2 regions of the Nonomuraea coxensis DSM 45129 genome follow, and region 2 is predicted to be linked to the other one. Evidence: riboswitches for the same ligand, from Rfam matches in the RefSeq annotation. Region 2 holds a riboswitch; the other holds the start of a gene.
The links. A riboswitch is a leader RNA that binds a small molecule or an ion and turns the genes downstream of it on or off. The one in region 2 is predicted to bind glycine.
Positions count from the first base shown of each region.

Region 1: linked by a shared signal. The riboswitch ahead of gcvP (aminomethyl-transferring glycine dehydrogenase) and the one ahead of gcvT (glycine cleavage system aminomethyltransferase GcvT) in region 2 are both predicted to bind glycine.

Region 1 is NZ_CP068985.1:4,050,970-4,073,350, forward strand. Features, by position in the region: gene Nocox_RS18925 (mannose-1-phosphate guanyltransferase) at 1-403, shown strand, start outside; gene Nocox_RS18930 (double zinc ribbon and FHA domain-containing protein) at 696-1,208, shown strand; gene ftsR (transcriptional regulator FtsR) at 1,205-1,858, shown strand; gene Nocox_RS18940 (bifunctional nuclease family protein) at 1,989-2,459, shown strand; gene Nocox_RS18945 (MerR family transcriptional regulator) at 2,607-3,227, shown strand; glycine riboswitch at 3,277-3,377, shown strand; gene gcvP (aminomethyl-transferring glycine dehydrogenase) at 3,547-6,429, shown strand; gene Nocox_RS18955 (tetratricopeptide repeat protein) at 6,541-7,329, shown strand; gene Nocox_RS18960 (hypothetical protein) at 7,349-7,720, opposite strand; gene Nocox_RS18965 (alpha/beta hydrolase family protein) at 7,804-8,424, shown strand; gene Nocox_RS18970 (DUF5999 family protein) at 8,434-8,619, opposite strand; gene Nocox_RS18975 (TetR/AcrR family transcriptional regulator C-terminal domain-containing protein) at 8,774-9,334, opposite strand; gene Nocox_RS18980 (hypothetical protein) at 9,449-9,847, shown strand; gene Nocox_RS18985 (RNA polymerase sigma factor) at 9,938-11,311, opposite strand; gene Nocox_RS18990 (hypothetical protein) at 11,485-11,802, opposite strand; gene Nocox_RS18995 (AMP-binding protein) at 11,846-12,994, opposite strand; gene Nocox_RS19000 (o-succinylbenzoate synthase) at 13,091-13,984, shown strand; gene menD (2-succinyl-5-enolpyruvyl-6-hydroxy-3-cyclohexene-1-carboxylic-acid synthase) at 13,981-15,642, shown strand; gene Nocox_RS19010 (5'-3' exonuclease) at 15,725-16,621, opposite strand; gene Nocox_RS19015 (PP2C family protein-serine/threonine phosphatase) at 16,627-17,826, opposite strand; gene Nocox_RS19020 (M24 family metallopeptidase) at 17,980-19,089, shown strand; gene Nocox_RS19025 (protein phosphatase 2C domain-containing protein) at 19,152-19,931, shown strand; gene Nocox_RS19030 (helix-turn-helix transcriptional regulator) at 20,003-21,274, shown strand; gene Nocox_RS19035 (GTP-binding protein) at 21,777-22,370, shown strand.
Region 2 is NZ_CP068985.1:1,733,127-1,741,593, forward strand. Features, by position in the region: gene Nocox_RS08455 (L-serine ammonia-lyase) at 1-687, opposite strand, end outside; gene gcvH (glycine cleavage system protein GcvH) at 747-1,136, opposite strand; gene gcvT (glycine cleavage system aminomethyltransferase GcvT) at 1,133-2,218, opposite strand; glycine riboswitch at 2,253-2,347, opposite strand; glycine riboswitch at 2,348-2,445, opposite strand; gene Nocox_RS08470 (gamma-glutamyl-gamma-aminobutyrate hydrolase family protein) at 2,500-3,192, opposite strand; gene Nocox_RS08475 (3-oxoacyl-ACP reductase) at 3,205-3,969, opposite strand; gene Nocox_RS08480 (aldehyde dehydrogenase family protein) at 3,974-5,314, opposite strand; gene Nocox_RS08485 (glutamine synthetase family protein) at 5,317-6,675, opposite strand; gene Nocox_RS08490 (FadR/GntR family transcriptional regulator) at 6,777-7,505, shown strand; gene Nocox_RS08495 (hypothetical protein) at 7,558-8,316, shown strand; gene Nocox_RS08500 (hypothetical protein) at 8,333-8,467, shown strand, end outside.

The DNA of each region.
Region 1 (22,381 bases), 2.3 Mb from region 2:
CGGGCGCGGCGGGTTCGTGGTGCCCGAGTTCAGCCCGGCCATCGACGGGCTGGCCGCGTTCATGCGCCTCCTCGGGCTGGTCGCCCGCACCCGGCTCTCGCTCAGCCAGATCGACGCCAGGATCCCCGAGGTCAGGCTGCTGCGGCGGACGGTGCCGACGCCGTGGGCGGCCAAGGGCGCGGTCATGCGCTCGGTCATCGAGGCCGCCGAGGCCGAGCCCGCGGGCTACCGCGTCGACACCACCGACGGGGTGCGGGTGGCCCGCGACGACGGGAGCTGGGTGCTGGTGCTGCCCGCCGCCACCGAGCCCGTCACCGACCTGTGGGCCGAGGCGGCCGACATGGACGGCGCCCAGGCGCTCCTGGAGCGCTGGGCGCGGGTGGTGGAGCGGGCCGCCGGCTGATCCGGGTCCGGGAGCGGTCACGCGGCGTGAGCGGCGCGAGAGTGGCGAGAACCACGGTTGCCAGGCGCGCGCCGGCCGCCGCAAGATCGTAATGTAGAAACGCGCGGCGGCATGGACCACGGGGCGGAAGCGGCGGTAACTTTGTCTGCGTCCAAACCACCGTCCAGCGCCCCGAGTTGACCTTTGCCGCTGATCAGCGTATGTTGCGGCATTCGCAAACTTGAAGAAAGCGAAGCGAGGCGCGTTCTGAGCACCGTCGCCGCGTCTTCGCGGTAGGAGGCCGAGCCGATCGATGCCGAGCGTCTACTGCACGCAGTGCGGGCACGCCAACCCCGGGGATGCCCGTTTCTGTTCCCGTTGCGGGTCACCGCTGGCCAGACTCGAGGTCGCAGGGGACACCACTTCGACGATCTCCGTCGCGGGAATCGAGGCGTACGAGGCTGAGACAGGCGACATGCTCCTGCAGGAGCGGGCGCTGGTGGAGCAGCTCCCGCCCGGCACGGCGTTGCTCACGGTGACCAGGGGCCCCAACCAGGGCAGCCGCTTCCGGCTGGACAAGGACCTCACCACGACCGGGCGTCACCCGGAGAGCGACATCTTCCTCGACGACATCACCGTCTCGCGCCGCCACGTCGAGTTCTACCGCCACCGCGGCGGCCAGTTCTCCGTCCGCGACGTCGGCAGCCTCAACGGCACCTATGTCAACCGCGAGCGGATCGAGGAGGTTCCGCTGCACTCCGGCGACGAGGTGCAGATCGGCAAGTTCCGGCTGGTCTTCCTCATGCGGGGCAACCACAGCGCATGACTTCCCAGGCGGCCCGCTCGCACATGAGCATCGGGGAGGTGCTCGCCCTGCTGCAGGGCGAGTTCCCCGATGTGACGATCTCCAAGATCAGGTTCTTGGAGGGCGAAGGGCTCATCGAGCCCGAGCGCAGCCCCTCCGGCTATCGCAAGTTCACCCATCTGCACGTCGAGCAGCTCCGCTTCATCCTCACCGAGCAGCGCGACCACTACCTGCCGCTGCGGGTCATCAAGGACCGCATGGCCGAGAGCTTCGGCCGCCCCCGGGCCGTGCCCGACAGGCAGGAGGTCCGGCTCGGCCGCGCCGAGCTGCTGGAGGCCGCCGGCATCGACGAGGAGACCCTCGCCGAGTGCGAGGACTACGGCCTGCTGGCCCCGGTCGCCCGCCGCTACGACGAGGAGGCGCTCAAGATCGCCCGCACGGTCGGCGCGCTGGCCCGCTTCGGCCTGGGCGCCCGGCACCTGCGCGCGGTCAAGGCCGCCGCCGAGCGCGAGTGCGGCCTGGTCGAGCAGAGCGTCGCGCCGGTGCTGAAACGCCGCGCCCCGGGCGCCATCGGCGAGGCCGAGGAGACCGCGCGGGAGCTGTCCAGCCTGCTGCTCGACCTGCACGCGTCGCTGGTCCGGACCGGGGTACGTTCGGTGCTGGGGCGCTGAGGGAGACCCGACCGGCGGCCGGGGAGCAATCGGGGCCTCCCGGGTGTTACGTTGAAATGAAGTAGCCAGTCAGCAGAAGCGACGAACCAAGAGCTGTGCCGGGTCACCGGTCAGGAATACGGAGCAGCCCGTGTTGCAGATGGAGGTCGTGGGCGTAAGAGTCGAAATGCCCACAAATCAACCGATCGTCTTGCTCAAGGAGGCACACGGGGAACGGTTCCTTCCCATCTGGATCGGCATGACCGAGGCGACGGCCATCGCCCTCGCCCAAGCGGAGGAACCGCCGCCGCGGCCGCTTACCCACGACCTGTTCCGCGACGTGCTGAGCGCGCTGGGCGTCGGCCTGCGCGCGGTCAACATCGTCGCACTGCGTGACGGCATCTTCTTCGCCGACCTGGTGTTCTCCAACGGCGTGGAGGTGAGCGCGCGGCCCTCCGACTCCATCGCGCTCGCCCTGCGCACCGGAGCACGCATCTTCGCCAGCGAGGAGGTGGTCCAGGAGGCCGGCGTGGTCATCCCGGACGACCAGGAGGACGAGGTGGAGAAGTTCAGGGAGTTCCTTGACACGATCACTCCCGAGGACTTTGGCAGGGCGGGGTAGGTATTTCGGTGCATTTACGCTTCACGACGCGCCGAGCCGGATCGTTGACTGAGCATGGTCACGGTCCTACGGTGCAAGTGAAACCCGCGGTCGCCCTATATGAACCCCCAGATCGGGCCGCGGGATGAGAGAAAGCCGGAGGTCCGCGTGGCGGTCAGCAGCGGCGAGGGAAAGACGGCCGGCCAGGAAGATCCGGTGCGGCGCGAGGACGCGCGGCAGCGTGCCGGGGAGCAGGGGCTGCTCTTCGACGAGCGTCCGGCGGCCGTGCCGGACGACATCGGGTACCGCGGGCCCACCGCCTGTGCGGCGGCCGGCATCACCTACAGGCAGCTCGACTACTGGGCCCGGACGGGCCTGGTGGAGCCGACCATCCGGGCCGCGCACGGCTCGGGCTCCCAGCGGCTCTACAGCTTCCGCGACATCCTGGTGCTCAAGGTCGTCAAGCGGCTCCTCGACACCGGGGTGTCGCTGCAGCAGATCCGCACGGCCGTGCAGCACCTGCGTGACCGCGGGGTCGCCGACCTCGCGCAGATCACGCTCATGAGCGACGGCGTCAGCGTCTACGAGTGCACCTCGGCCGACGAGGTGATAGACCTCCTCCAGGGCGGCCAGGGCGTGTTCGGCATCGCGCTCGGCCGGGTCTGGCGTGAGGTCGAGGGAAGCCTCGCGGAGCTGCCGGGGGAACGCGCGGCGGTCGAGGACAACGTCCCGGCCGACCACCCCGCTGACGAGCTCGCCCAGCGCCGCCGTGCCCGGCGCCTGGGGTAGTAATTCGCCCGTAACGTCCAGAGTAGTAACCTAGGACAGGTAAGGCTGACGACCCCGTGCGGGAGAGTCCCCGGGCACCACCTGGTCCTGGGGCGCCGAAGGAGCAACCCTCCCCGGAATCTCTCAGGCAACCGGTACCGCTCGGGTGAGGCAACTCTGGAAAGCAGGCACGCCCGCCAGGCGCGCCTCACCGACGGTGCAAGCCTCCGTTCGAGGCGAAGCTCTCAGGTCGCGGTGACGCCCGCGCTGACAGAGGGGGAGACCCGGCATCCGCCCGCGCCCCGGCGCCGGTCTCCATAAGCCTCGGGAGGCACCGTCCATGACCGCTCTGTCAGAGTCCCTGCCGGCTTCGCCGCCGCCGTCCGCGCCCACGTCCCTGGCCGAGCCGCCGTTCGCCGGCCGCCACATCGGCCCGTCCGAGGCCGACCAGCAGCGCATGCTGGAGACCGTGGGCTTCGAGTCCGTCGCCGACCTGGTGGCCGTGGCGGTCCCCGAGGCCATCCGGGCCAAGGACCGGCTCACGCTGCCCGCCGCCGTCGGCGAGAGCGAGGCGATCGCCGAACTGCGCGCCCTGGCCGGCCGCAACCGGGTGCTCACCTCCATGATCGGCCTCGGCTACCACGACACGGTCACGCCCGCGGTGATCCGCCGCAACCTGCTGGAGAACCCGGGCTGGTACACCGCGTACACGCCGTACCAGCCGGAGATCTCGCAGGGGCGGCTGGAGGCGCTGCTCAACTTCCAGACCGTCGTCTCCGACCTGACCGGACTCCCCGTCGCCGGCGCGTCCCTGCTCGACGAGGCCACCGCCGCCGCCGAGGCCATGACCCTCGCCCGGCGCGCCGGCCGCTCCAAGAGCCACGTGTTCGTGGTCGACGCCGACGCCCTGCCGCAGACCAAGCGGGTGCTCGCCACCCGCGCCGAGCCGCTCGGCATCGAGCTCGCCGAGCACCCGCTCGACGGGAGCCCGCTGCCCGAGTGCTTCGGCGTGCTCGTCCAGTACCCGGGCGCCTCCGGGCGGCTGCGCGACTTCCGCGCCGTGGCCGCCGCCGCGCACGAGGCCGGGGCGCTCGTCGTGGCCGCCGCCGACCTGCTCGCGCTCACCCTCGTGGCCGCGCCGGGCGAGCTGGGCGCCGACATCGCGATCGGCTCCTCCCAGCGCTTCGGCGTGCCGTTCGGCTTCGGCGGCCCGCACGCCGCCTACATGTCCGTCCGCGAGGGCCTGCAGCGCCAGCTCCCCGGCCGGCTGGTCGGCGTGTCCGTGGACGCCGACGGCGACCCCGCCTACCGGCTCGCCCTGCAGACCCGCGAGCAGCACATCCGCCGCGAGAAGGCCACCAGCAACATCTGCACCGCGCAGGTGCTGCTGGCCGTCATCGCCGGCATGTACGCCGTCTACCACGGCCCCGAGGGCCTGCGCCGCATCGCGCTGCGCGCCCACCGGCACGCCGCCGCCCTCGCCGAGGGCCTGCGCGCGGGCGGGCTGGAGGTCGTGCACGGCGCGTTCTTCGACACCGTCCTCGTCCGGGTGCCCGGACGGGCCTCCGAGGTGGTCGCCGCCGCCGCCGAGCGCGGCGTCAACCTGTGGCGGGCCGACGACGACCACGTCTCGGTCGCCTGCGACGAGAAGACCGGCGCGGCCGAGCTGCGCGCCGTCTGGGCCGCGTTCGGCGTGCCAGGGCAGGACGTCGACGTCGAGGCCACCGCCGACGCGCTGCCCGCCGAGCTGCTGCGCGAGTCCGGCTACCTCACCCACCCGGTCTTCCACAGCCACCGCTCCGAGACCGCGATGCTGCGCTACCTGCGCCGGCTCCAGGACAAGGACATCGCGCTCGACCGGTCGATGATCCCGCTCGGCTCCTGCACGATGAAGCTCAACGCCAGCACCGAGATGGAGCCGATCACCTGGCCGGAGTTCGCGGGCGTGCACCCGTACGCGCCGGTCGAGCAGGCCGAGGGCTACCTGGAGCTGATCGGCACGCTGGAGCGCTGGCTCGCCGAGGTCACCGGCTACGACGCGGTCTCGCTGCAGCCCAACGCCGGCTCGCAGGGCGAGTTCGCCGGGCTGCTGGCCATCCGCGCCTACCACCGGGCCAACGGCGAGAACGGCCGCGACGTCTGCCTCATCCCGTCCTCGGCGCACGGCACCAACGCCGCCAGCGCCGTCATGGCCGGCATGCGGGTCGTGGTCGTCGCCTGCGACGCCGACGGCAACGTGGACCTCGCCGACCTCGACGCCAAGATCGCCAAGCACCGCGACGCGCTCGCCGCGATCATGGTCACCTACCCCTCCACCCACGGCGTGTACGAGGAGAGCATCACCGAGATCTGCGCCAAGGTGCACGAGGCCGGCGGCCAGGTCTACGTGGACGGCGCCAACCTCAACGCCCTGGTCGGGCTGGCCAGGCCGGGCGAGTTCGGGGCCGACGTGTCCCACCTCAACCTGCACAAGACCTTCTGCATCCCGCACGGCGGCGGCGGCCCCGGCGTCGGCCCGGTCGCGGTCCGCGGCCACCTGGCCCCCTACCTGCCCGGCCACCCGCTGACCGGCGGCACCCCCGTCGGCCCGGTCTCGGCCGCTCCGCACGGCTCGGCGGGCATCCTGCCGATCTCGTGGGCCTACATCAGGATGATGGGCGCCGACGGCCTCACCGCCGCCACCGAGCAGGCCATCCTGTCGGCCAACTACCTGGCCAGGCGGCTGGCCCCGCACTACCCGGTGCTCTACACCGGGCGCGGCGGGCTGGTCGCGCACGAGTGCATCGTCGACCTGCGGCAGATCACCAAGGAGACCGGCGTCACCGTGGACGACGTGGCCAAGCGCCTCATCGACTACGGCTTCCACGCGCCCACCATGTCGTTCCCCGTGGCGGGGACGCTCATGATCGAGCCCACCGAGAGCGAGGACCTCGGCGAGCTCGACCGGTTCGCCGACGCCATGATCGCCATCCGCGAGGAGATCGCCAAGGTGGCGTCGGGCGCGTACGACCCGGCCGACAACCCGCTGCGCAACGCCCCGCACACGGCCGAGTCGGTCACCGCCGACGAGTGGCCGCACCCCTACACCCGGAGCGAGGCCGCCTATCCGGTGGCGTCGCTGCGCGAGGGCAAGTACTGGGTGCCGGTGCGCCGCATCGACCAGGCCTACGGCGACCGCAACCTGGTCTGCTCGTGCCCTCCGCTGGAGGCGTACGAGGACTGAGCCGGCCGCGGGCGGGGATCCAGTCCGGCATCGTCAAGTGAGCAGACATGATCGCCGGAAGTGGTTAGGCTTCGGTGCGACCCAGGCCACGCGGCGCCGTAAGGAGCTCTCTTGACGTCATCGGAGCTGGAGACCCCGCCCCTCGACACCGCCCGCCGGCTCGCCGAGAGCGGTGACCTCGACGGCGCCGCGGCGATCCTGCGGCGGCTCGTCGCCGACCCCGAGGGGCCCGACCGCGCCCAGGCCGCCGTCGGGCTCGCCGTGGTGCTGGAGGAGCGCGGCGACGTCGAGGCGGCCCGCGCGGCCGCCCGCACCGCCCTGGCCACCAACCACCCCGAGTACGCCGCCCAGGCCGCCTGCCACCTGGCCCAGGGCTTCGAACGCGAAGGACGCACCGAGCAGGCAAGAGCCGCCTGGCAGGCCGTGCTGGGCGTCGGCACCCCCGCCTACCTGCCGCACGCCCACCTGGCGCTGGCCCGGCTGGCCGAGACCCTGGGCGAGGCGGAGACGGAGCTGCGCGAGGCCGTGGCGACCGGCGACGAGCAGGTGGCGGCGCTGGCCGCGCGGCAGCTCGCCGACCTGCTGCTGGAGCACGGCGAGCCCGGCCAGGCGGCCGACGTGCTCATCGAGGCCCTCGGCATCGCCCCCGAGTCCGAGGTGCCGGGGCTGCGGGTGCGGCTCGGCATCGCGCACCTGGAGCTGGCCTGCGCCGAGTTCGCCGAGACCGTGGAGAGCGGGGCCGACGCCCAGACCAGCGCCCTGGCCATCGAGCTGCTGGCCCGCACACTGCCGCTGCGCGGGCGGCCGGAGGACGCCGACCAGGTGTGGTCGTACGGGCTGGGGCACGCCGACGAGACGCTCGCCGCCGAGGTGCGCCTGCGCTACGAGCGCGACTCCTGACCCCGTCCGCCGGGCCGGGTCAGTCGCGGCGCATGATGGCCGCAGCGGCGGCCACGTTGATGATGACGATGGCGATCCAGGAGATGGTGAGCCCCAGCAGGCCCGCGTTGCTCGACGCGATCGCGGTCAGCGGCACGCCGATGCCGAGCGAGCCCAGCGCGATCGGGATCATCGCGGAGCCCGGGCTCTTGGCCTTGGGCCGGGGGCCGGCTCCGTAGGGGCCGGGCCCGGCGCCGTGGGCGGCCAGCTCGGCCCGCACCCGGAGGGCGATCGTCTCGTCGAGGCGGTCGGCGAAGGACTCGAGGAGCGCGTTCTCGTAGTCGGGGCCGAGGTCGCGACGGGCGTCGAGCGTGGCCTTGAGGTCCTCACGGAGAGGACGATCGTGCTGCATGAGGACATCATGCTGCACGCGCGGCGCGCCGTCATCAGCCCTGAGAGCCACTGCGGCCTCCTCCGAAGGTACCGTTCTGCACCATGGAGATCACGACCCCGCGGGGGCCGGCACGGGTGGATCTGGAGGAGCCGGACGACCCGCGGCTGCTGCTCGTCCTCACCCACGGCTCGGCCGGGGGAGTGGACGCCCCCGACCTGCTGGCCGTGCGCGACGCGGCGCTCGCGGCGGGGTTCGGGGTGGCCCGGGTGACGCAGGCGTTCCGGCTGGCGGGGGCGCGGGCCCCCGGCTCGCCGGCCCGGCAGGACGAGGCGTGGGAGGCGGTCCTGGCGGAGCTGCGGGCGCGCCGGCCCGGCCTGCCCCTCGTGCAGGGCGGGCGGAGCAACGGGGCGCGGGTGGCCTGCCGCACCGCGGCGGCGGTGGGCGCGGCGGCGGTGGTGGCGCTGGCCTTCCCCCTGCACCCGCCGGGCCGGCCCGACAGGTCCAGGGCCGGCGAGCTGCGCGGTGCGGGGGTGGACGTGCTGGTCGTCAACGGCGACCGTGATCCGTTCGGCGTCCCCGACGCGGCGGACGCGGCGCGGCTGGTGGTGCTGCCCGGCGAGGGGCACGACCTCAAGAAGGATCCCGCCCGGGTCGGCGGGATCGTGGCGGAGTGGCTGGGCCGCTACGCGCTGACCGGCCGGCGGAGCCGGCGGCTCTCCTAGGCCGGGGGCTCAGACGCCCACGGGGCGGTGCGGCTCGATCGTGGCGCCGCTCGGCAGGAGCTCCCCGGTGTCCTCGAACAGGACCACGCCGTTGCAGAGCAGGCTCCACCCCTGCTCGGGATGGCAGGCGAGGGTGCGTGCCGCCTCGCGGTCGGGCGCCTCTGCATCCGGACAGGCCGGGACGTGCGGGCACATCGGCGTGCCTCCGATATCTCGTGGGATGCTCCCGTTGTGAGGGGCGGGAGCGGCTCGGGTTGTTCTTTTGGCGCGTGCGGTGCCGTCACCGTGACGTGTGACCTTCGACACAGGGTGCCTTATGCAGGATAACGGGCCAAGCGCGACACGCGCATCACGTTTGCAAACCCTTGAGAAGAGCGTCAAGTCCGCGCTCGAAGTCCGCGTCGGCACGTTCGTCCCGCCGTACCCATTCGTCGACCTCGGGATCGGCCCAGCCGGAGCGCTGGATCTCGACGGCGACGCTGCCGTACACGAACGCGCGCAGCGCCCGCACCGCGTCGGGGGCGTCGCCGAGGCCGCCGTCGGCCAGTTGCTCGGTCTGCTCGCGCAGGGCGATGAGCGTGGTGCCCTTGGGCGGCTTGGTGAGGGCCAGGGCCAGCACGCCGGGGTGCTCGCGCAGCAGCTCCCGCTCCGCCCGGCACCACGCCTTGGCCGTCTCCTGCCAGGTGGGGCGCTGCTCGACGTGGACGGTGGTCACGTGCTCGGCCAGGGCGTCCATCAGCGCCTCCTTGCCCCGGGGCAGGTGGTGGTAGATGGCCATGGCCTCGACCTGCAGCGCGTCGCCGAGGCGGCGCATGGTGAGCCGGCGCAGCCCCTGGCTGTCGGCGATGTGCAGCGCGGCCTCGATGATCCGCTCGCGGGAGAGGGGGATCGGTGGTCTCTTGGCGGGCATGAAGATCATCTTACTATGTAAAGGGCGGCGCCGCGGGGCGATTTCCGCACGTGTCGCGGGGAGGCGTACTCTTGGGCCTGGCATGACTTACCGGCTGGTGAAGGGGCAGGGTCCATGGCGTTTTTCCGTCCGCGGGTGAGCCGGGAGGCCGAGGTTCGCTACCACGCGGACCGCGAGATCTCCAGGAGCTATCCCGAGCTGCTGGAGCGGGCCCGGCAGGCCGAGCGGACGCTGCGGGAGCTGCGGGCCGCGGCGGCCGACGAGATCGAGCTGCTGGCCGCGGGCCGGGCGTTCGACCACGCGCTGACCGAGGCGCTGCGCGCCGCCGAGGCGGGCCGGCGGGCCACCTTCGGGGTCAAGTCCTACGACGACCGCATCGCCCGCCGCAAGGCCAGGGCGACGCCGCGCGGGCGCGAGTGGACGGCCGAGGTCGACCGGCTGCGCACGCTGCGCGAGGAGAACCGCCTGTGGGGCATCCCGCGCGTCCCGCGCCCGGTCCCCGCGACCCAGTAGTCACGCGGGCCCCGGGGCTGGACACGCGGAAGCCCCGGCGCTCCTCCTCGTGAGGGGCGCCGGGGCTTCCGGTGTGCTCGGGCGGGGGGCTCAGCTCGCCCAGTCGAGCAGCGGGCGGGTGTTGCTCGGGTGCCGCAGCTTCGACAGCGACTCCTTCTCGAGCTGGCGGATCCGCTCCCGGGTCAGGCCCAGGTGCTTGCCGATCTCGTCCAGGGTGTGCGGCTTGCCGTCCACCAGGCCGAAGCGCAGCGCCATGATCTTCGACTCGCGCGGCGAGAGGTTGTCGAGCACGCCGCGGAGCTGGTCGCCCAGCAACTGGCGGTCGACGATCTCCGACGCCTCCGGCGAGTCGACGTCCTCGATGAGGTCGCCGATCGTGGTCTCGCCGTCCTCGCCGATCGTCGCGTTGAGGGAGATCGGCTGGCGGCTGGTGCGCAGCAGCTCCTCGATCTGGTCGGGGGTCTTGTCCAGCTCGACGGCCAGCTCCTCGGGGGTGGGCTCGCGGCCGAGGCGCTGGTGCATGTCCCGCTCCACGCGCGACAGCTTGGAGAGCATCTCCAGCACGTGGACGGGCAGCCGGATCGTCCGGGCCGAGTCGGCGAAGCCGCGCTGGATGGCCTGCCGGATCCACCACATCGCGTACGTCGAGAACTTGAAGCCCTTGGTGTAGTCGAACTTCTCCACGGCCCTGATGAGGCCGAGGTTGCCCTCCTGCACCACGTCCAGCAGCGACATGCCGCGGTCGGTGTACTTCTTGGCCACCGAGACCACCAGCCGGAGGTTGGCCTCCAACATGTGGTCCTTGGCCCGCCGGCCGTCCTCGACCACCAGGCGCAGGTCGTCGCGGACGTCCGGTGCCAGGTCGGGCTGGGTCTCCAGTTTGTACTCGGCGTAGAGGCCGGCCTCGATGCGCCGGGCCAGCTCGACCTCCTGGGCGGCGGTCAGCAGGGTGCGGCGGCCGATCGACTTCAGGTACGTGTGCACCGAGTCGCCCATGACCGACTGCGTGTCGTCCAGGTCGACCTGCTCGTGCTCCAGCTCGGCCTCCTCGATCACGAGGTCGTCGGGGACGTCCTCCTCGTGCTCCGGCTTGCCGTCGGCGGGCGCCGCGTTCTCGCCGGCGCCGTTGGGCGCGGTGCTTTTTGCCTTGGCGGCCTTGCGGCCGGTAGCCTTTGCACGCGGGGACGGGGTCTTCTTCGGGGCGTCTTCCTCGGCGGGCGTGGACTCGTCGGTCTTGCGGGTCTTTCCGGGGGCGGTCTTGCTGAGAGACGGCTCGTTCTCGGCGGCCAGGCTGACGCCGGCCTCGGAGAGCTCGCGCAGGATCGTGCGGCCCTCGGAAGGGCTGACGCCGGCCTGGGCGAACGCGTCACGCAGCTCCGCCAGAGAAAGGTGACCCTGGTAACGTCCTCGTTCGATCAGTTGGTCGAGAGTCGCGTGCGGGGTCGCCACGGCGGTTCTGGGCATGAGGACACCTCCTCCGTACGGAGTAAGAAGCGATCAGGCAGGTTGTGGCGGGGCGGCTTCGCTGTCCGCACGGCGCACCAGTATCAATAACGCCAATTTCCGCCATTTGTTCCCGAGGGGACGAACTGCCGAAAAAGCGGCAGAAGCCCCCGATCCGCGGGAATCCCGACTCGTCACTCCGTGATGTGGAAGACGCCACCCTCGGTGACCACCGGCATGGGCATGGGCTCGGCGCCCTCCATGCGGTCGTCGGTCCAGTACTCGAAGACCTTGTCGGGGTCGGGGTTGACCTCCTCGGAGACCACGACGCCGTCGTCGGCGCCGCCGGAGGGCCCGGGGGACGGGGCCGGCTGCCTCTCCACCACTGCTCTGGTCTCCTCCGCCGCCTGGTCGAGCCTGCCCGCCGAGGCGGCCGCCGCGATGGAGACGCCTCCGGCGACGATGACGCCGACGACGGCCGCGGATGCCCACATCTTGCGGGTCTGGTCCATGAAGGCTCCCTCCTTCTCCCCACTATGACGCAGCGGCACTTCGTCAGGTTCCTGCCTTCAGGCTGACCAGGTCGGTCTTGCCGTTCGGCAGCAGGGGCAGGGCGGCGACGAGGCGCAGCTCGCGGGGGGCGGCGTAAGGGGGCAGCCTATCGTGGGAGTACGCCCGCAATTGCTCAAGCGTGGGTGGTGTGTCGGGATGGGCGGGGACGACGACGGCGGTGACCCGTTCGCCCCATTCGGGATCGGGAACGCCGATCACGGCCACGTCGGCGATCGCGGGATGCTCGCCCAGGACGGCCGCCACCGCGCCGGCCACCACCTTCTCGCCGCCGGTGTTGACGACGTCGTCGGCCCGGCCCAGCACGCGCAGCCGCCCGCCGGACAGCTCGCCGAGGTCGGAGGTGACGAACCAGCCGCCGTCGAAGGGCTCAGGGGGGCCGGAGCGGTAGCCGGAGAACAGCACGGGACCGGCGATCCTGATCAGCCCGTCCGCGCCGATCTTGACATCCACGTGGTGAAGGGGCAGGCCGTCGTACACGCAGCCGCCGCTGGTCTCGCTGCTGCCGTACGACGTCACGACCCGCGCGCCGAGGTCCCTGGCCTGCTCCAGCAGGCCGGGGCGGGGCACGGCGCCGCCGAGCAGGATCGTCCTGAACACCGACAGGTCGGCCCCCAGCTCGACCAGCCGGTGGAGCTGCGTCGGCACCATCGAGACGTGCTCGGCCCCCGACTCCAGCACCGCGCGCGGGTCGAAGCGCGGGTGGACGACCGGCTCGGTGCCCGACAGCAGCGCGCGGACCAGCACCTGCAGCCCGGAGACGTGCGCGACCGGCAGGCAGCACAGCCAGCGCTCGCCCTTGGACGCCTCCAGGCGGCGCAGCGAGGCCGCCGCCGAGGCCCGCAGCGCGGTGGCCGACAGCATGACACCTTTGGGCGCGCCGGTGCTGCCGCTGGTGGCGATCACGACGGCGACGTCCTCGGGGACGCCCTCGCCGCCGTCGAGCGGGACGCCGTCGGCGTGGGTGGGGCGCAGCGAGGCGATCGCGGCGGCGGAGGAGCCGCCGGGCGTCAGCGGCAGGACGGCCGGTCCTGTGCCGTCGAGCGCCTCACGGATCGCCGTGAAGAGGGCGGGCCCGGGAGGCTGCACAATGGCATGCAGCGGGCGGTCCGGATGCGACGGGTTCCTCCACATGCTCGTAAGGTTAATGGCGACAGGTCGGACAGCGGCGCAGAGCGGGGGAGGGTCGTGGCGCGTTCTCCCGAGGCCCCGGTGGTCTTCAGGATCCCGATGCGGACGCGGTTCCGGGGCCAGACCGTCAGGGAAGGCGTGCTGCTGCGCGGCCCTGCCGGGTGGGGCGAGTTCTCCCCGTTCCCCGAGTACGGCCCGCGCGAGTGCGCCCGCTGGCTCGCCTGCGCCCGTGAGGCCGCCTTCGAGGGCTGGCCCGCGCCGGTGCGCGCGCGTGTCCCCGTCAACGCCACGGTCCCGGCCGTCGACCCCGAGGAGGCGCACGCGATCGTGCGGCGCTCCGGGTGCGGCACGGCCAAGGTCAAGGTGGCCGAGCGCGGGCAGGGCTTCGACGACGACGTGGCGAGGGTCGAGGCCGTGCGCGACGCGCTCGGGCCGTCCGGCAGGCTGCGGGTGGACGTCAACGGCGCGTGGAGCGTCGACGAGGCCGTCTCCCGGCTCAAGCGCCTCGACAAGTACGACCTGGAGTACGCCGAGCAGCCGTGCGCCACCCTGGAGGAGCTGGCCGCCGTACGGCGGGCCTGTGACGTGCCGATCGCCGCCGACGAGTCGATCCGCCGCGCCGAGGACCCGCTGCGGGTGCGCGCGGCCGAGGCGGCCGACGTGGCGGTGGTCAAGGTGCAGCCGCTCGGCGGCGTGCGCGCGGCGCTGCGCGTGGTGGAGGCGTGCGGGCTGCCCGCCGTGGTCTCCAGCGCGGTGGAGACGTCCGTGGGGCTCGCGGCGGGGCTGGCGCTGGCGGCCGCGCTGCCGTCGCTCCCGTACGCGTGCGGGCTCGGCACGATGGCGCTGCTCAGCGGCGATGTGGCGGACGACTCGCTGGTGCCCGTGGACGGGGAGCTGACGGTCCGCCGCCCCGAGGTGAATTTTCAGCATTTGTCGGCATTCGAGATTGATTCTCCCCAGTGGCTTCGCCGGATGCAGGAGGCGTCACGTTGAACCCCGCCACCGCGCTGGCCACGGTGCTCGTCGACGAGCTGGTGCGCTGCGGCCTCACCGACGTGGTGCTCGCCCCAGGCTCGCGCTCGGCCCCGCTGGCGATGGCGCTGCACGCCGAGTCGCGGGTGCGGCTGCACGTGCGCATCGACGAGCGCTCGGCGTCCTACCTGGCGCTGGGGCTGGCCAAACGGAGCGAGCGGCCGGTGGCGCTGATCTGCTCCTCGGGCACCGCCACGGCCAACTTCCACCCCGCCGTGATCGAGGCCGCCGAGTCCGGCGTCCCCCTGCTGGTGCTCACCGCCGACCGGCCGCCCGAGCTGCGCGGCACCGGCGCCAACCAGACCATCGACCAGCTCAAGATGTACGGCTCCGCGACCCGCTGGTTCGCCGAGGTCGGCGTCCCCGAGGACCGCCCCGGCCAGGTCGCCTACTGGCGCTCGCTCGCCTGCCGCGCCTACCAGCGCGCCAGCGGCCCGGCCGACCCCGGCCCCGTCCACCTCAACCTGGCCTTCCGCGAGCCGCTGATCCCCGACGGCGACACCTCCTGGTGCGAGCCGCTGGACGGCGGCGCGAACGGCCCCTGGGTGCGCGCCCGCGTCGCGCCCCCGCCGATCGCCCTGCACCTCCCGCCCACCCGGCGCGGCGTGCTCGTCGTCGGCGACGGCGCCGCCAACGTGCGCCGCTACGTCGCCGCCGCCGGCATGGCGGGCTGGCCGGTGCTGTCGGAGCCCAACGGCGGCGCCCGCTACGGCGACCACGCCGTCTCCACCTACCACCACCTGCTGAGCACGCCCGAGTTCGCCGACGCCCACCAGCCCGACGTGGTCGTCACGCTCGGCCGCCCCGGGCTGTCGCGGCCGCTGCTGTCCTGGCTGCGGCGGGCCGGCGAGCACATCGTGGTCGCCCCCGACCTCGGCCGCTGGCCCGACCCGACCCGTTCCGCCACGCAGGTCGCCCAGGCCGTGGAGATCCCGGTCGCGGCCGGCGACGACAGCTGGCTGCACGCCTGGCGGCACGCCGACCGGGCCGCCAGGACCGCCGTCGACGAGGTGCTCGACGCCTCCGGCCTCAGCGAGCCGCGCCTGGCCAGGGACCTCGTGGACGCGCTGCCCAACGGGGCGCTGCTGTTCTGCGGCTCCTCGATGCCGATCCGCGACCTCGACCAGGCGATGCGGCCGCGGCGCGGCATCAGGCTCATGGCCAACCGGGGCGCGTCCGGCATCGACGGGCTGGTGTCCACGGCGATGGGGGCGGCGCTGGCGCACAACGGGCCGTCGTACGCGCTGCTCGGCGACCTGACGTTCCTGCACGACCAGAACGGGCTGATCCTCGGGCCCCGCGAGCCGCGGCCCGACGTGTGCTTCGTCGTGGTCAACAACGACGGCGGCGGGATCTTCTCGCTGCTGCCGCAGGCCGCGGTGCGCGACCCGTTCGAGCGGGTCTTCGGCACGCCGCACGGCGTCGACCTCGGCTATGTCGCGGCGGCCACCGGGACGCCGTACACGCTGGTGCCGGACCTGTCCGACCTGCCCAAGGCGATGCGCGGCGAGGGGCCGCGGATCGTCGAGGTGCGCACCGACCGCGAGGAGAACGTGCGCGTGCACGCCCGCCTGCGCGAGGCCGCCCAGGCGGCGGTCCGGGCGGCCCTGGCCGCCTGACCGGCCGTGCGGGAAGCCGCCCGGCGGAAGCCCCGCCCGGCGGAAGCCCCGCCCGGCGGGAAGCCGCCGCGCGGACAGCCGCTCAGCGGTCCAGGACGGCGAGCAGCCGGTTGAGCGGGCCGTCGAGGCCCCAGCGGTCGGCCAGCGCCACCAGCGCCTCCGGGTCGCGCGGCTTGGCCGGCACCGTGAGGTCGGCGTCGGGGAGCGGCGCGTCGTGGGCGACCTTCACGACCGCGGGCGCGGCGCTCAGGTAGTCGCGGGCGGCGGCCAGCCTGGCGCGGCTGCCGGCGGGGAAGCCCTCGGTGACGCCCCCGTCGAGCGCCTCCAGCAGCGCGGGCAGCGAGCCGAACCGGGTGATGAGGGCGGCGGCGGTCTTGTCGCCGACGCCCGGCACCCCGGGCAGGCCGTCGCTGGGGTCGCCGCGCAGGGTGGCGAAGTCGGCGTAGGAGCGGCCGGGGACGCCGTACTTCCCGGTGACGAATTCCTCGTCCACGATCTGCAGGTTGCGGATGCCGCGCGCGGTGTAGAGCACCCTGACCGGGCGGGCGTCGTCCACGAGCTGGAACAGGTCGCGGTCGCCGGTGACGATGTCGACCGCGCCCCGGCCCGCGCGGTGGGTGAGCGTGCCGATGACGTCGTCGGCCTCGTAGCCAGGCGACTCCAGGCGGGCGATGCCGACCGCGTCCAGCACCTCGTTGATGACGGCGATCTGCGGCACCAGCGTCGCCGGCACCTCCTCGGCGTCGCCCTGGGCGACCCGGTGCGCCTTGTACGTCGGGATCGCCGCCACCCGGAACGCCGGCCGCCAGTCAGCGTCCATCGTGGCCACGAGCTCGGCGGGGGAGTGGTCGCGCACGAGCGTGGCGATCATGTCGATCAGGCCGCGGACCGCGTTCACCGGCGTGCCGTCGGGAGCCTTGATCGTCTCCGGCACGCCGAAGAAGGCGCGGAAGTAGAGGGACGGGGTGTCCAGGAGCATCAGCACTACCCCAGTATGCCCACCCCCAGCAGGCACGCGTCGTCCTCAGGATTGGGGCCCCCGATGTCGGCCAGCAGCTTGTCCAGCCCCGGCTCCAGGTCGCGCTCCAGGTCACGGCCCGGCACCTCGCGGGCGGCGGCCATGACCAGGTCGAGGCCGACGTCGAGATCGCGGGTGCGCCGCTCCACCAGACCGTCGGTGAACATCAGCAGCACGTCGCCCGGCTTCAGCCGGGTCGTGGCCAGCTCGTACGGCCGCCCCTCCGCGGCCCCCAGCAGCACCCCTCTCGGCGGGTCCAGCGGCGTCGCGGTCCCGTCGCGCACCAGGACGGGCGCCAGGTGCCCGGCCTGGCTCCAGGCGAACACCCGCGTCTCCGGGTCCAGATGCCCGATGACCGCCGTGGCGGTGGTGTCCCTGATCTGGTGCAGCACCAGCTCGTTGAGCCAGTCGAGCAGCCGGTGCGCGGGCCGGCCGGTCATGGCCAGGCCCACCAGGGCATGCCGGAGCTGGGCCATGTGGGCGATGGCGGGCAGGCCGTGGCCGGAGACGTCGCCGACGGCCAGCAGCAGCCGGCCGTCGGGGGCCGGGGCCGCCTCGAACCAGTCGCCGCCGAGGTTCGCGGTCTTCTCGGCGGGGACGTAACGGACCGCGACCCGTACGTCCGGCAGGCCCGGCGAGCAGGCCGGGTCGGGCAGGATCGCCTCACGCAGCGCCAGCATCACGTGGCGCTCCTCGGCGGCCCGCTCGCGCGCCTCCAGGAGCTGGCGGCGCGACTCCGACATCATGCGCTCGGCCCGGCGGCGGCCGGTGATGTCCTGGATGACGCCGTGCAGCCCGACCGCCCCGCCGTCGCCCATCAGCGGCTCCAGCACCACGCGCACGTCGCGCAGGTCGCTCCAGTTGCCGCCCCGCCGGATGCGCAGCTCCGCCTGGACCGGCTCCGCGCAGCGCAGCGCGGCCCACAGCAGCCGGTCGAGCGCGGCCACGTCGGACGGCACCACGTGCTCGGCCAGCAGGGGCAGCGCGATCGGGCCCTTGTCCGGGTCGCGGCCGAAGATCGTGTACACCTGGTCGGACCAGGTCGTCTCGCCGGTGTGGAAGTGCCACTCGGCCCAGCCCAGGTTGCCGAGCCGCTGCGCGTGAGCCAGCCTGGCGGCCAGCATCTCCGCGTCGGTTTCCGGCCCGAGCAGCCCGGCCGCGCTCATGACGTCGACCATAATCTCGCTTCCAAAGCGCAGTGGATCTGGACAATTGTTCCCACACTACGTGATCGAATAGGAACGGTCTGTAGCGATCCGAAGCGCCGGGGAGAGCTTTCCGCGGATTTTAGGAGGGGCGGCCGAGAGTAGATTGGCCTCGTGACGTCCTCAGACTTGTATCCCGTGTCCCGGCTGGCCGCCGTCCAGGAGGCCACCGCCAAGGGCGGGCTCGACGCCCTGCTCCTCACGCCCGGCCCCGATCTGCGCTACGTCAGCGGCTACGACGCCAAGCCGCTGGAGCGGCTGACGTGCCTCGTGGTCCCGGCGGCCGGCGAGCCGTTCATGATGGTGCCCCGACTGGAGCTGCCCGCCGCCGAGGCCTCGCCCGCCTCGCGGCTCGGGCTGGAGTTCGTGGCCTGGGACGAGACCGACGACCCCTACGCGCTCGCCGCGGCCCGCCTCGGCGAGGTGGCGAAGGTGGGGCTGGCCGACCGCATGTGGGCCATGTCGTCGTTGCGCTTCCGCGAGGTGCTGCCCGGCGCCGAGCAGGTGCTGGCCGGCAGCGTGCTGCGGGACCTGCGGATGCGCAAGTCCCCGGCCGAGGTGGCGGCGTTGCGCGAGGCGGGGGAGGCGATCGACGCCGTCCACCGCAGGGTGCCCGAGCTGCTGCGCGCCGGGCGCACCGAGCGCGAGGTGGCCCGCGACATCGCCGAGGCCATCCTGGCCTCCGGGCACGCCACCGTCGACTTCGTGATCGTCGCCTCCGGCCCCAACGGCGCGAGCCCCCACCACGATGTGTCCGACCGGGTCATCCAGCCGGGCGAGCCGGTCGTGGTCGACATCGGCGGCCAGCTCCACAACGGCTACTGCTCCGACTCCACCCGCACCTACAGCGTCGGCGAGCCGCCGGCCGAGTTCGCCGCCTACTACGAGGTGCTGCGCCAGGCGCAGGAGGCCGCGTGCGCGGCGGTGCGGCCCGGCGTGTCGTGCGAGTCGGTCGACGCCGCCGCGCGCGAGCTCATCGCCGCCGCCGGCCACGGCGAGCACTTCGTCCACCGCACCGGGCACGGCATCGGCATCGAGACGCACGAGGAGCCCTACATCGTGGCGGGCAACGGCGAGCCGCTGGAGCCCGGGCACGCCTTCTCCGTCGAGCCCGGCATCTACCTGCCCGGGCGGCACGGCGCGCGCATCGAGGACATCGTCGTGTGCACCGAGAACGGCGGCGAGCGGCTCAACAACACGCCGCGCGAGCTGGTGATCGTCTGAGCGGCGGCGTGCCGGGCGGCGGGGGCGGCCCCGGCCGGTCCGGGCCGCCACTCCCGGCGTAGATGTTCACCGAGGTCACCTGCGCCTCCGCCCCCGGCGACGCCGCGCGGCCTAACGAGGACCTGGCGATCGCCGGGCCGTCCTGGGCCGTCGTCATCGACGGGGCGACGGCGCCGGCCGGGGTGGACAGCGGGTGCGCGCACGACGTCGCGTGGCTGGTGGCGCGGCTCGGCGGGGCCCTCGCGGCCCGGCTGTCCGCCGGCGTCCCCCCGCCTGTGCCCGGGTCGCTGCCCGCGCTGCTGGCGGAGGCCATTGCCGACACCGCCGGGGCGCACGGGGGTGGCTGCGACCTGGGCAACCCCGATACGCCGTCGGCGACCGTCGCCATGATCAGGGTGGCGGGCGGCCGGCTGGACTACCTCGTGCTGGGGGACTCGCCGGTGCTGCTCGGCCTGGCGGGCGGCGGGGTGCGGGTCGTGGCCGACGACCGGCTGGAGCGGCTGCCCGGCGGGCGGCCGTACTCGCTGGAACTGGTGCGGCGCCTGCGCAACGCGGCCGGCGGGTTCTGGGTGGCCGCCGCCCGTCCCGAGGCCGCCGCCGAGGCCGTCCACGGCAGCGTCGGCCTGCGCGAGCTGCGCGCGGCCGGGCTGTGCACCGACGGCGTCACCCGGCTCGTCGACTGGTACGGCTGGACCTGGGACCGCCTGGCCACGGAGCTGGAGACCCGGGGCCCGCGGGCGGCCGTCGGCGCCGTGCGCGCCCTGGAGACCGCTCGCGGGCCGCTGCGCGGCAAGGTCCACGACGACGCCACCGCCGTGTGGGCGCGCCTCCCCGGGGCCTGACCGCAGGTATCTGGCCCGGCCGCCCCGCCTCTTCCCAGACGTAGGGGGGCCGGGGCGGAGGGAGAACGGCGATGTTCGTCGGACGTACGGCGGAACTCGCCCTGCTGGGCGCCGAGTTGCGCGCGGCCTGCGCGGGCCGCGCCAGGACGGTGGTGGTCGACGGGCCCGAGGGGATCGGCAAGACCGCGCTCGTCCGGCGGCTCGTGGACGGCGAGGCGGCGGAACGGGGCTGCCGGGTGCTCGCCGTCGCCGGGGAGGCGGGCGAGCGCGGCCTCCGCCTGGGGCTGCTGCGCGAGCTCGCCGCCGAGGCCGGCCGCCTGCCGGTCCCCGTCCGCTGGCCGCCCTGTGGCCTGCCCGGCAGGGAGCGGGTGACGGCGGCGGGTCAGGCCGTCTGCGACGCCCTCGCCGGAGCCCCGGCGGGTGGGCCGATCGTGCTCGTCGTGGACGACGCCCAGTGGGCGGACACGGCGTCCCTGCACGCCCTCGCGTACGTCCTGCGGCGGCTGCGGGGCGTCCCCGTGCTCACGATCGTCGCCTGCCGCGACCTGGGCGGCCCGTGGCTGCCGGACGGTCTGCGCCGCCTCCTGACCGCCGACGACGCCGTGCACGTCCCCCTCGGCGGGCTCACCGCGACCGACCTCGCCGACCTGTCCGCCGCCACGCCCCGCCCACCGGACCGGCCCCAGGGAACGCTCGGCGCCGAGGCCGCCGGACGGCTGCACGACCACACGCTCGGGAACCCGCTCCACGCCCGTGCCCTGCTGGACGCCGTACCGCTGCCCGTGCTGGAGGACCCCGCCGTACGCCTGCCCGCCCCCGCCACCTACGCCCGCCCCTTCGCCCGCCGCCTGGGCTCCTGCGCGCCCGCCGCCAGACGCCTCGTCACCGCCTGCGCCGTCCTCGGCGACGGCTGCCCCCTGCACGTGGCCGCCGCCGTCGCGGGCCGGCTCGGCGACCCCCTGAAGGCGCTGGAGGAGGCGCGGGTGCTGCTGGACCTCGGGCGGCTGCTGCGGAGGACCGGGCGGCGGCGGGCCGCGGCCGGGCGGCTGGCGGCCGCGCGGGCGGTCTTCGTGCGGCTCGGCGCCCCGTCGCCCGCTGAACGTTGCCTTCAGGAGCTGGAGGCCTGCGGTCTGGAGACGTCCGCGACGGCCAGGCTCGGGCTCACCCCGCAGGAGCTCAGCACCGCCACCCTGGTGGCCCACGGGCTGACCAACCGCCAGATCGCCGCCGAGCTGTTCATCAGCGTCAAGACGGTCGAGTACCACATCGGCAAGATCTACACCAAGCTCGGCATCGGGTCCCGCGTGGCCCTCGCCGCCAAGGTCACGGCCGGCGGGGCATGAGGGCGATCCCGCCCTCCTGGCCGTGCGGGCGGCCCTGACCGAATCTGCGGCGTACGGCATGCTGGAGCCGCGAGCGCTTGCGTGCAATCAGGATGCCGGGGACGGCAACGGACGCCCGTTACCGCACGAGGGGTTCAGGTGCCGGGCCCGTCGTCGCGGACGCGCGCGGGCGGTGGCGCGATCGGCTGCGGCTCGTGGTCCCACCGCTGGCCCGAGGGCTTTTCGGACGGTGAGGGGCGGCGTAAAGGGTCTGTCGGATCACCTGACAGCGTTCCTTGACTGGACGAGCGGTAAGTCGGCGAATAAGAGGGCTCAGCGCTACAAACCGTGACATTTGGTTTCTTGTAAAAACTTGCGGCTTGAGTGGAAAATGTGGCGTTGCTAGGGTGTCTCGATGCCAGGCATGTGGATCGGCCTTCTCAACACACCTTGACAGGTACCACTGACCGCGGCACCTCAGGGCGGGGCCGCGCATGCGCGGGAGATGTACGGGCGGTGCTGGATGGAATTCGGTCGCTCTGACCATTGGCGACTGCCGACGGCGATCAAGATCTTGATCGCCGGTGGATTCGGCGCGGGCAAGACCACCATGGTGGGCGCCGTGTCCGAGACCCGGCCACTGCGCACGGAGGAGACGCTCACGCAGGCCGGCACGTACGTCGACGACCTGTCCGGCGTCGAGCGCAAGCTCACCACCACCGTCGCCATGGACTTCGGCCGCATCACGATCGCGAACGACTACATGCTCTACCTGTTCGGCACGCCCGGGCAGGAGCGCTTCTTCTTCGTGTGGGACGAGCTCGCGATGGGCGCGCTTGGCGCCGTCGTGCTCGCCGACACCCGGCGGCTCGACGACTGCTTCCCGTCCGTCGACTACTTCGAGAAGCGTGACCAGCCGTTCGTCGTGGCGCTCAACTGCTTCGAGGGCACGCAGCACTTCACCGTCGGAGAGGTGCGCGACGCCATCGGCCTGGAGCCCGACATCCCCATCGTGCGCTGCGACGCCCGCCGCCGCGACTCCGGCAGGGAGGTCCTCATCACGCTCGTCGAGCACGCGATGCGACGGGGAGCGTCCCCGGTCGGGACCATGTCGTGACCATGACCGGC
Region 2 (8,467 bases):
GATGCCGCGGCGCACGCACTCCTGCATGACCCGCCACAGGTTGAGCACGCCCGCGCGGATCTCGTCCTCGGTGCGGCCGAACGCCTTCTCGTTCTCCATCATCAGCGCGGAGATCGACAGGCCGGTGTTGGAGCAGTGCTTGAGCAGCTCCTCGCCGGTGGTGAACGGGTAGGGGAGCACGGTGTCGTCGGGTTTGATGCGGTCGGCGCCGGTGGCGTTCTCGTCCACGACGAAGCCGCCGCCGACCGAGAAGTAGACCTTCTCCCGCACCGTGTCGCCGCCGGCGTCGCGGGCGGTGAAGCGCATGCCGTTGGGGTGCTCGGGGAGGGAGATCTTGCGTTCGAAGACGAGGTCCTCGCCGACGACGAACGGGATCTCGTGGCGGCCGTGGAGGCGTACGGTGCCGGAGGCGCGCATGGCGGCCAGGCGCTCGTCGACGGTGTCGACGTCCACCAGCTCCGGCTTCTCGCCCGACAGGCCCAGCAGGACGGCCTTGTCGCTGCCGTGCCCCTTGCCGGTCAGGCCGAGCGAGCCGTAGAGGATCGCCTCGACGCGGGCCACCCGCTCCAGCAGGCCGTCCTCGTGCAGGCCCCGGGCGAACTTGTGCGCGGCCGCCATCGGGCCGCCCGTGTGGGAGCTGGAGGGCCCAATGCCGATCTTGAAGAGGTCGAAGACGCTGATCGCCATTGATGTGCGCCTTTCACTGGGACGGCGCCGGGGCCCCGGTGAGGGCCCCGGCGGGGAGATCAGGACTCGCCGGAGGTGAGGGCGGTGTACTCCTCGGGAGACAGCAGGTCCTCAGGCTCGCCCTCGATGCGCACCCGGAACATCCACCCTTCCCCGTAGGGGTCGCTGTTCACCAGGGACGGGTCGTCGGCCACGTTCTGGTTGACCTCGACCACCTCGCCGCCGACGGGCGCGTAGATCTCGCTGACGGACTTGGTGGACTCCACCTCGCCGACCGAGTCGCCGGCCTCGACGTTCGCGCCGACCTCGGGGAGCTGCACGAAGACGACGTCACCCAGGGCCTCGGCGGCGAACTCGGTGATGCCCACGGTGATGGTCAGGCCGTCGTCCAGCCCGGCCACCCACTCGTGTTCCTTGGTGTAGCTCAGCTCGTCAGGGATGTTGCTCACTTCTTCCTCCTGTAAAAGGGCAGCTCTACGAGGTCCACGGGTTCTTGGCTGCCCCGGATGTCCACTGCCAGGCCTTCGCTCGCGCCGGCGTCGACGTAGGCCATCGCGATGGGCTTGCCCAGGGTCTGGGAAGGCGCGCCGCTGGTGACCTCGCCGACGACGGCGCCGTCCCGCGTCACCGGGTAGCCGTGCCTCGGCACCCGGCGGCCCCGCGCGACCAGGCCGACGAGGCGGCGGCGTGGCTGGTCGTCCTTGACCGCCTCCAGCGCCGCCCGTCCGACGAAGTCGCCGGGCTTGTCGAATTTCACCACTCTGCCCAGTCCCGCGTCGAACGGGGTCAGCTCCGCGCCGAGCTCGTTGCCGTACAGCGGCATGCCGGCCTCCAGCCGGAGCGTGTCGCGGGCGGACAGGCCCGCGGGCGCGAGGCCGTACGGCTCCCCGGCGGCGGTGAGCGCGGCCCAGAGCGGCACGGCGTCCTGGTTCGCGACGAAGAGCTCGAAGCCGTCCTCGCCGGTGTAGCCGGTGCGGGCGATCAGCGCCTCGCGGCCGTCGACCAGGGCGGGCAGGCCGGCGTAGTACTTGAGCCCGGCGAGGTCGGCGTCGGTCAGCGTGGCCAGGATCTCCTGCGCGCGCGGGCCCTGGACGGCGATGAGGGCGTAGCGGTCGGAGCGGTCCTCGACGGCCGCGTCGTACGCTTTGGCCCGCTCCTGGAGTTCCTGGGCGACCTTGAGGTAGTTCGAGGCGTTGGCGACCACCATGAACTCCTCGTCCCCGAGCCGGTAGACGATGAGGTCGTCGAGCACCCCGCCCCGCTCGTCGACGATCATGGTGTAGCGGGCCCGGCCGGTCGCGAGCGCGGACAGGTGGCCGACCAGCGCGTAGTCCAGGGCCTCGGCGGCCTGGGAGCCGGTCACGAAGATCTCGCCCATGTGGGAGAGGTCAAACAGCCCGGCGGCCTCGCGCACGGCCTTGTGCTCGGCGGACTCGCTGCCGTACCGGAGGGGCATGAGCCAGCCGGCGAAGTCGGTGAGGGTGGCGCCCAGGCTCTCGTGGACGTCGCGTAGCGGTGTCGGTCGGGACATGTGTCGCACCTCAGGACAGGAGTGGATGCCAGCATCCTCCCCCTCTGTCATCGATGCCTGAGAGCTTCGCCCGATTTTTGCCGGACTTTCACCTTCGGCGAGGCCAAGAGCCTGCTTTCCAGAGGCCACCTCGTCCGTGCGGTCCTTTGCCTTGAGAGGTTCGCGGGGAGGGCTTGCTCCTTCAGGGACTCTGACCGGCTGTCAGAGTGCTCTCCCGCACGGTGTCGACGGTGATGCCCGCCAGCCTAGTGCCGGTACGGGGCATTTGTCGCCTACGGGTCTCAGCAGGCCGCGACCAGCGCCTCGAACACCGCGCCGTCCTCGGCCTCCTCCGGATGCCACTGCACGGCCATCGCGAACGACGCCGACTCCAGCTCCACCGCCTCGACCGTGCCGTCCCCGGCGGTCGCGGTCACCGTCAGGCCGGGAGCGAGCCGGTCCACGGCCTGGTGGTGGTAGTGCGGGACCGTCACCGGCTCCGCGCCGAGCGCCTTCGCCAGGCGGCTGCCGGGCACCGGCGTCACCGGCAGGTGGCCGAACACGCCCGGCCCCGGCGCGTGCCCCGTGTGCCCTGCCACGTCCGGCAGGTGCTGGTGGAGGGTGCCGCCGAGGGCCACGTTGAGCACCTGGAGGCCCCGGCAGACCCCCAGGTAGGGAAGCCCGGCGTCCAGCGCCCGCGCCAGCAGCGCGAACTCCGCCTCGTCGCGGAAGCCGCGCACGTAGCCGGTGCGCTCGTGCGGCCGCGCGCCGTACCTGGCCGGGTCGATGTCGCCGCCACCGGCGAGGACGAGCCCGTCGAGACCGCGCAGCGCCCCGGCGGGCTCGCCGGCCGGCGGCAGCACGACGGGCTGGCCGCCGGCCCGCACGACCTGCTCGACGTACATGTACGGCAGCAGCGCCACGCTCACGTCCGTCCAGACCGTGAACGTGGCGGGCTCCACGTAGGAGGTGATCCCGATCAACGGGCGACGCACGACGAGCTCCCCCTAGAGCGGCGTCACGTAGGCGCCGCTGATGCCGCCGTCCACCAGGAACTGGCTGGCCGTGATGAACGAGGAGTCGTCGCTGGCCAGGAACGCCACGGCCGCCGCGATCTCCGACGCCTCGGCGAAGCGCCCGAGCGGCACGTGCACCAGCCGCCGCTGCGCCCGCTCCGGGTCCTTGGCGAACAGCTCCTGGAGCAGCGGCGTGTTCACCGGCCCCGGGCAGAGCGCGTTGACCCTGATCCCCTCGCGGGCGAACTGCACGCCGAGCTCCCGCGACATCGCCAGCACCCCGCCCTTGGAGGCGGTGTAGGAGATCTGCGAGGTCGCCGAGCCCATCACGGCCACGAACGACGCGGTGTTGATGATCGAGCCCTTGCCCTGCCGCCGCATGTACGGGATCGCGTGCTTGCAGCACAGGTAGACGCTCGTGAGGTTGACCTCCTGGACCCGGCGCCAGGCGTCGAGCCCGGTCTCCAGGATGGAGTCGTCGTCGGGCGGCGAGATGCCGGCGTTGTTGAAGGCGACGTCCACGCTGCCGTAGGTCTCGTGGGCCGTCGCGAACACCCGCTCGACGTCGTCCTCGCGGGTCACGTCCGCCGCCACGAACAGGCCGCCGACCTCGCCCGCGGCCTTGACGCCCGCCTCCTCGTCGATGTCGACGCAGACGACCCTCGCGCCCTCCTCGGCGAACCTGCGGGCCGTGGCGAGCCCGATGCCGCTGCCCGCGCCGGTGATGACGGCGACCCGATCCTGCAACCGCTGCACTTGCTCACTCCCAGGAGATGAAGACGTTCTTGGTCTCGGTGAACGCCGCGAGGGCGTCAGGACCGAGTTCCCGGCCGAGGCCGGACTGCTTGAAACCGCCGAAGGGCGTCCAGTAGCGGACCGACGCGTTCGAGTTGACCGACAGCGCGCCCGACTCGACCGCCCGCGCCACGCGCAGCGCCCGCCCGACGTCCCGCGTCCAGATGGAGCCGCTCAGCCCGTACGGCGTGTCGTTGGCGACGCGGATCGCGTCGGCCTCGTCGGTGAAGCGGGCCACCGACACGACGGGACCGAAGATCTCCTCGGTGAACGCCGGGTCGGTCACCTCGGGAGTCAGCACGGTGGCGGGGAACCAGTAGCCCTTGCCGGCCGGGCACTCGCCCTGCAGCCAGGGGTCGGAGACGAACCCGCGGACCCGCTCCAGGTGCTCGGCGCTGATCAGCGGGCCCATCTCGGTGGCCTCGTCGAGCGGGTCGCCGACCCGGACGGCGCGCACGGCGGGGGCGAGCAGCGCCATGAACTCGTCGTACACCTCGGCCTGGACCAGCAGCCGGGAGCGGGCGCAGCAGTCCTGGCCGGCGTTGTCGAACACCGCGTACGGCGCCGCCGCGGCCGCCTTCGCGAGGTCGGCGTCGGCGAAGACGATGTTCGCCGACTTGCCGCCCAGCTCCAGCGTCAGCCGCTTGACCTGGGCCGCCGCCCTGGCCGCGATCTCCTTGCCGACCTCGGTCGAGCCGGTGAACACGATCTTGGCGACGTGCGGGTGCTCCACCAGCCGGGCCCCCGCGACCTCCCCTGCCCCAGGCAGCACCTGGAGCACCCCCTCGGGGAGGCCCGCCGCCAGGGCCAGCTCGGCCAGCCGCAGCGCGGTCAGCGGGGTCTGCTCCGCGGGCTTGACGACGACGGTGTTGCCCGCCGCCAGCGCCGGAGCCACGCCCCACGACAGGATGAGCATGGGGAAGTTCCACGGCACGATCACGCCCACCACGCCCAGGGGCTCCTGGAAGGTGACGTCCACGCCGCCGGGCACCGGGATCTGCTTGCCGTGGTTGCGCTCGGGCGCGGCGGCGTAGAAGTGCAGCACGTCGCGGACCGCGCCGGCCTCCCAGCGGGCGTTGCCGATGGTGTGGCCGGCGTTGTCCACCTCCAGCCTGGCCAGCTCCTCGGCGTGCTCGCCCACCAGGTCGGCGAAGCGCCGCAGCAGCCGCGCCCGGTCGCCCGGGGCCACCGCCCGCCAGGCCGGGTACGCCTTCCTGGCACGCTCCACGGCCCGGTCCACCTCGGCCGCGTCGGCGAACTCGACGTCCGTTATGACGTCCTCCGTCGCCGGATTGACGATCTTCATGTTCACATCCGTTCGAAACCGCGGAACAGCTCCCAGTCGGTCACCGCCGCGTCGTACGCGGCCAGCTCGACCCGCGCGTTGTTCGCGTAGTGCCCGACCACGTCCTCGCCGAACGCCTCGCGCGCCGCCTTCGACCCCTCGAACAGGGTCAGCGCGTCGCGCAGCGTCGCCGGCACGGTGTCGGCGCCGGAGTCGTAGGCGTTGCCCGCGTACGGGTCCTCCAGCGTCAGCTCGCCGTCGATGCCGTGCAGCCCGGCCGCGACCAGCGCGGCGACCGCCAGGTACGGGTTGACGTCGCCGCCCGGCACCCGGTTCTCGATGCGCAGCGAGAGCCCGTGACCGACCAGGCGCAGCGCGCAGGTGCGGTTGTCCAGGCCCCACTTGACGGCCGTGGGGGCGAAGCTGCCGGGGACGAAGCGCTTGTAGGAGTTGACGTTGGGGGCGAGCAGGAGGGTCAGCTCGCGCAGGCAGGCGAGCTGGCCGGCGATGAAGCGGGCGCCGAGCCGCGACAGGCCGTGCGGCCCGTCGCCGGCCATCACCGGGTCGCCGCCGGTGGAGCGGAGCGAGATGTGGATGTGGCAGGAGTTGCCCTCGCGCTGGTTCGGCTTGGCCATGAAGGTGATCGACCGGCCCTCCTGGGCGGCGATCTCCTTGGCGCCGTTCTTGTAGATCGCGTGGTTGTCGCAGGTCCTGAGCGCCTCGTCGAAGCGGAAGGCGATCTCGTGCTGGCCCAGGTTGCACTCGCCCTTGGCGGACTCGACGTACATGCCGGCGCCCTCCATGCCGCGCCTGATGCGGCGCAGCAGGGGCTCGACGCGGGCGGTGCCGAGGAGGGAGTAGTCGACGTTGTAGAGGTTGGCGGGGGTGAGGTCGCGGTAGGCGCGCTTCCAGGCGTCCTCGTAGGAGTTGTCGTAGACGACGAACTCCAGCTCGGTCCCGACGTACGCGGCCAGGTCCCGCTCGGCGAGCCGGGCGAGCTGGCGGCGCAGGATCTGGCGGGGCGAGGCGGTCACGTCGCCGCCGTCCTCCCAGGCGAGGTCCGCCATCAGCATCGCGGTCCCCTCCTGCCAGGGCACCCGGCGCAGGGTCGCGAGGTCGGGCCTCATGACGAAGTCGCCGTAGCCCCGGTCCCAGGACGACATGGCGTAGCCGGAGACCGTGTTCATGTCGACGTCCACGGCGAGCAGGTAGTTGCAGCCCTCCGAGCCGTGGTGCAGCACCTCGTCGAGGAAGTAGCGCGCCGAGAGCCGCTTGCCCTGCAACCTGCCCTGCATGTCGGCGATGGCGAGGAGCACCGTGTCGATCCGGCCCGCGGTCACCTCGTCGCGGAGCTCGTCCACGGTCAGGAAGCCTTCGTGCACGTTCAGGTCGCTCCGATCTGGCCTGAGGCGCTTTCCCGTTGATTGGGCTAGTCTCAGACCATTGATGTGCATGGTGGGATCGTCTGTCAAGACCCGAGGACATGTTGGACGAGTCGGCGCGACTGATGACGGTGCTGCGCCCGGTGCGGGCCGGCAACGCCTTCGAGGAGACGGTGGAGCGGCTGCTCCAGGCCATCAAGCTGGGCGTGGTGCCGCCGGGCGGCAAGCTGCCCCCCGAGCGCGAGCTGGCCGTGCGGCTCGGCATCAGCCGGGTCACCCTGCGTGAGGCGATCCGCGCCCTGTCCGACGCCGGCTATCTCGACGTGCGCAGGGGCCGCTACGGCGGCGCGTTCGTCACCTACGAGCCGCCCGCCCCCGACGCCCGCGACCTGCGCCAGGCCGTCGCCGAGATGGGCCGCGACGACCTCGCCGACGCGCTGACCTTCCGCCTGGCCGTCGAGTGCGGCGCCGCCCAGGTGCTGGCCGGCACGGAGCTCGCCGGCGAGCGGCGCGCCCTGCTGCTGCGCAGGCTCACCGAGCTCAACGAGGCGTCCCTGGAGGACTACCGCCGCCTCGACACCGCCTTCCACCTGTCCATCGCCGAGCTGACCGGCTCCACGCTGCTCACCACGGCCTGCGCCGACGCCCGTTCGCGGGTCAGCGACCTGCTCAACGCCATCCCGATGCTCCAGGTCAACCTGGACCACGCCGCCGTCCAGCACCGGGCCATCGTGGACGCCATCCTCGCGGGCGACCCCGACGCGGCCCGCCGCGCCATGACCGAGCACCTGGAGGGGACGGCCGCGCTGCTGCGCGCGTTCCTCGCATGACGGAAGTGACGTCACCGTAAGGGCGATCTCCTCGTACCATCGTTTAAAGGTCATGGGGGATTGGTTTCAGCACACCATCGTCGCCACGGGACGGCTGTCGCTGTTCTGTTTCTTCGTCATGCTCATCGTGGCGTTCATCGCGACGCGCATCAACGTCCGGCTGATCAGGGCGAAGGTCGGCTGGTTCCGCGACGTCAACGTGGGCGAGATGCACATCCACCACGTCGTCTTCGGCGTCGTGCTGATGCTCGTCGGCGGCGTCACGCAGATCGTCGTCGCGCCCGCCTCGCAGACCGGGCACGCGGTGGCGGCGGGCGTCTTCGGGGTCGGCTCGGCGCTGGTCCTGGACGAGTTCGCGCTGATCCTGCACCTGCACGACGTGTACTGGGAGGAGGAGGGGCGGACCTCGGTGGACGCGGTCTTCATCGCGGTCGCCGTCACCGGTCTGCTGCTCATCGGGCTCAGGCCGCTCACCTGGGACTACGGCACGCCCCTCGTCAACCCCGCCGTGCTCATCGTCGGCAACCTGGCGCTGGCCGTGATCACCCTGCTCAAGGGGAAGATCTGGACGGGCATGGCCGGGCTGTTCGTGCCGCCCATGCTGCTGGTGGGCGCGATCCGGCTGGCCAGGCCGGGGTCGCCGTGGGCGCGCTGGGTCTTCGCCCGGCGCTCGCCGCGCAAGATGGCGCGCGCCCTGCACAGGGAGGAGCGGTGGCGGCGGCCGGCGATCCGGGCCAAGATCGCCTTCCAGGAGTTCCTGTCCGGGCGGCACGATCTCCCGTCCACCCGGCGGGCCCGCCGGCGTACGTGAGACGCATACTGGGGTCATGGCACTGCCTCCGTTGTACGAGGGCCTGGCGGACAAGGTCCCCGGCTCCCTGGCCGACCTGCGGGGCCCGGCCGAGGGCGTCGTCGCCCTGCCGCCGCACCTGGTCTGGTCGGGGCTGACCGAGTTCGACCTG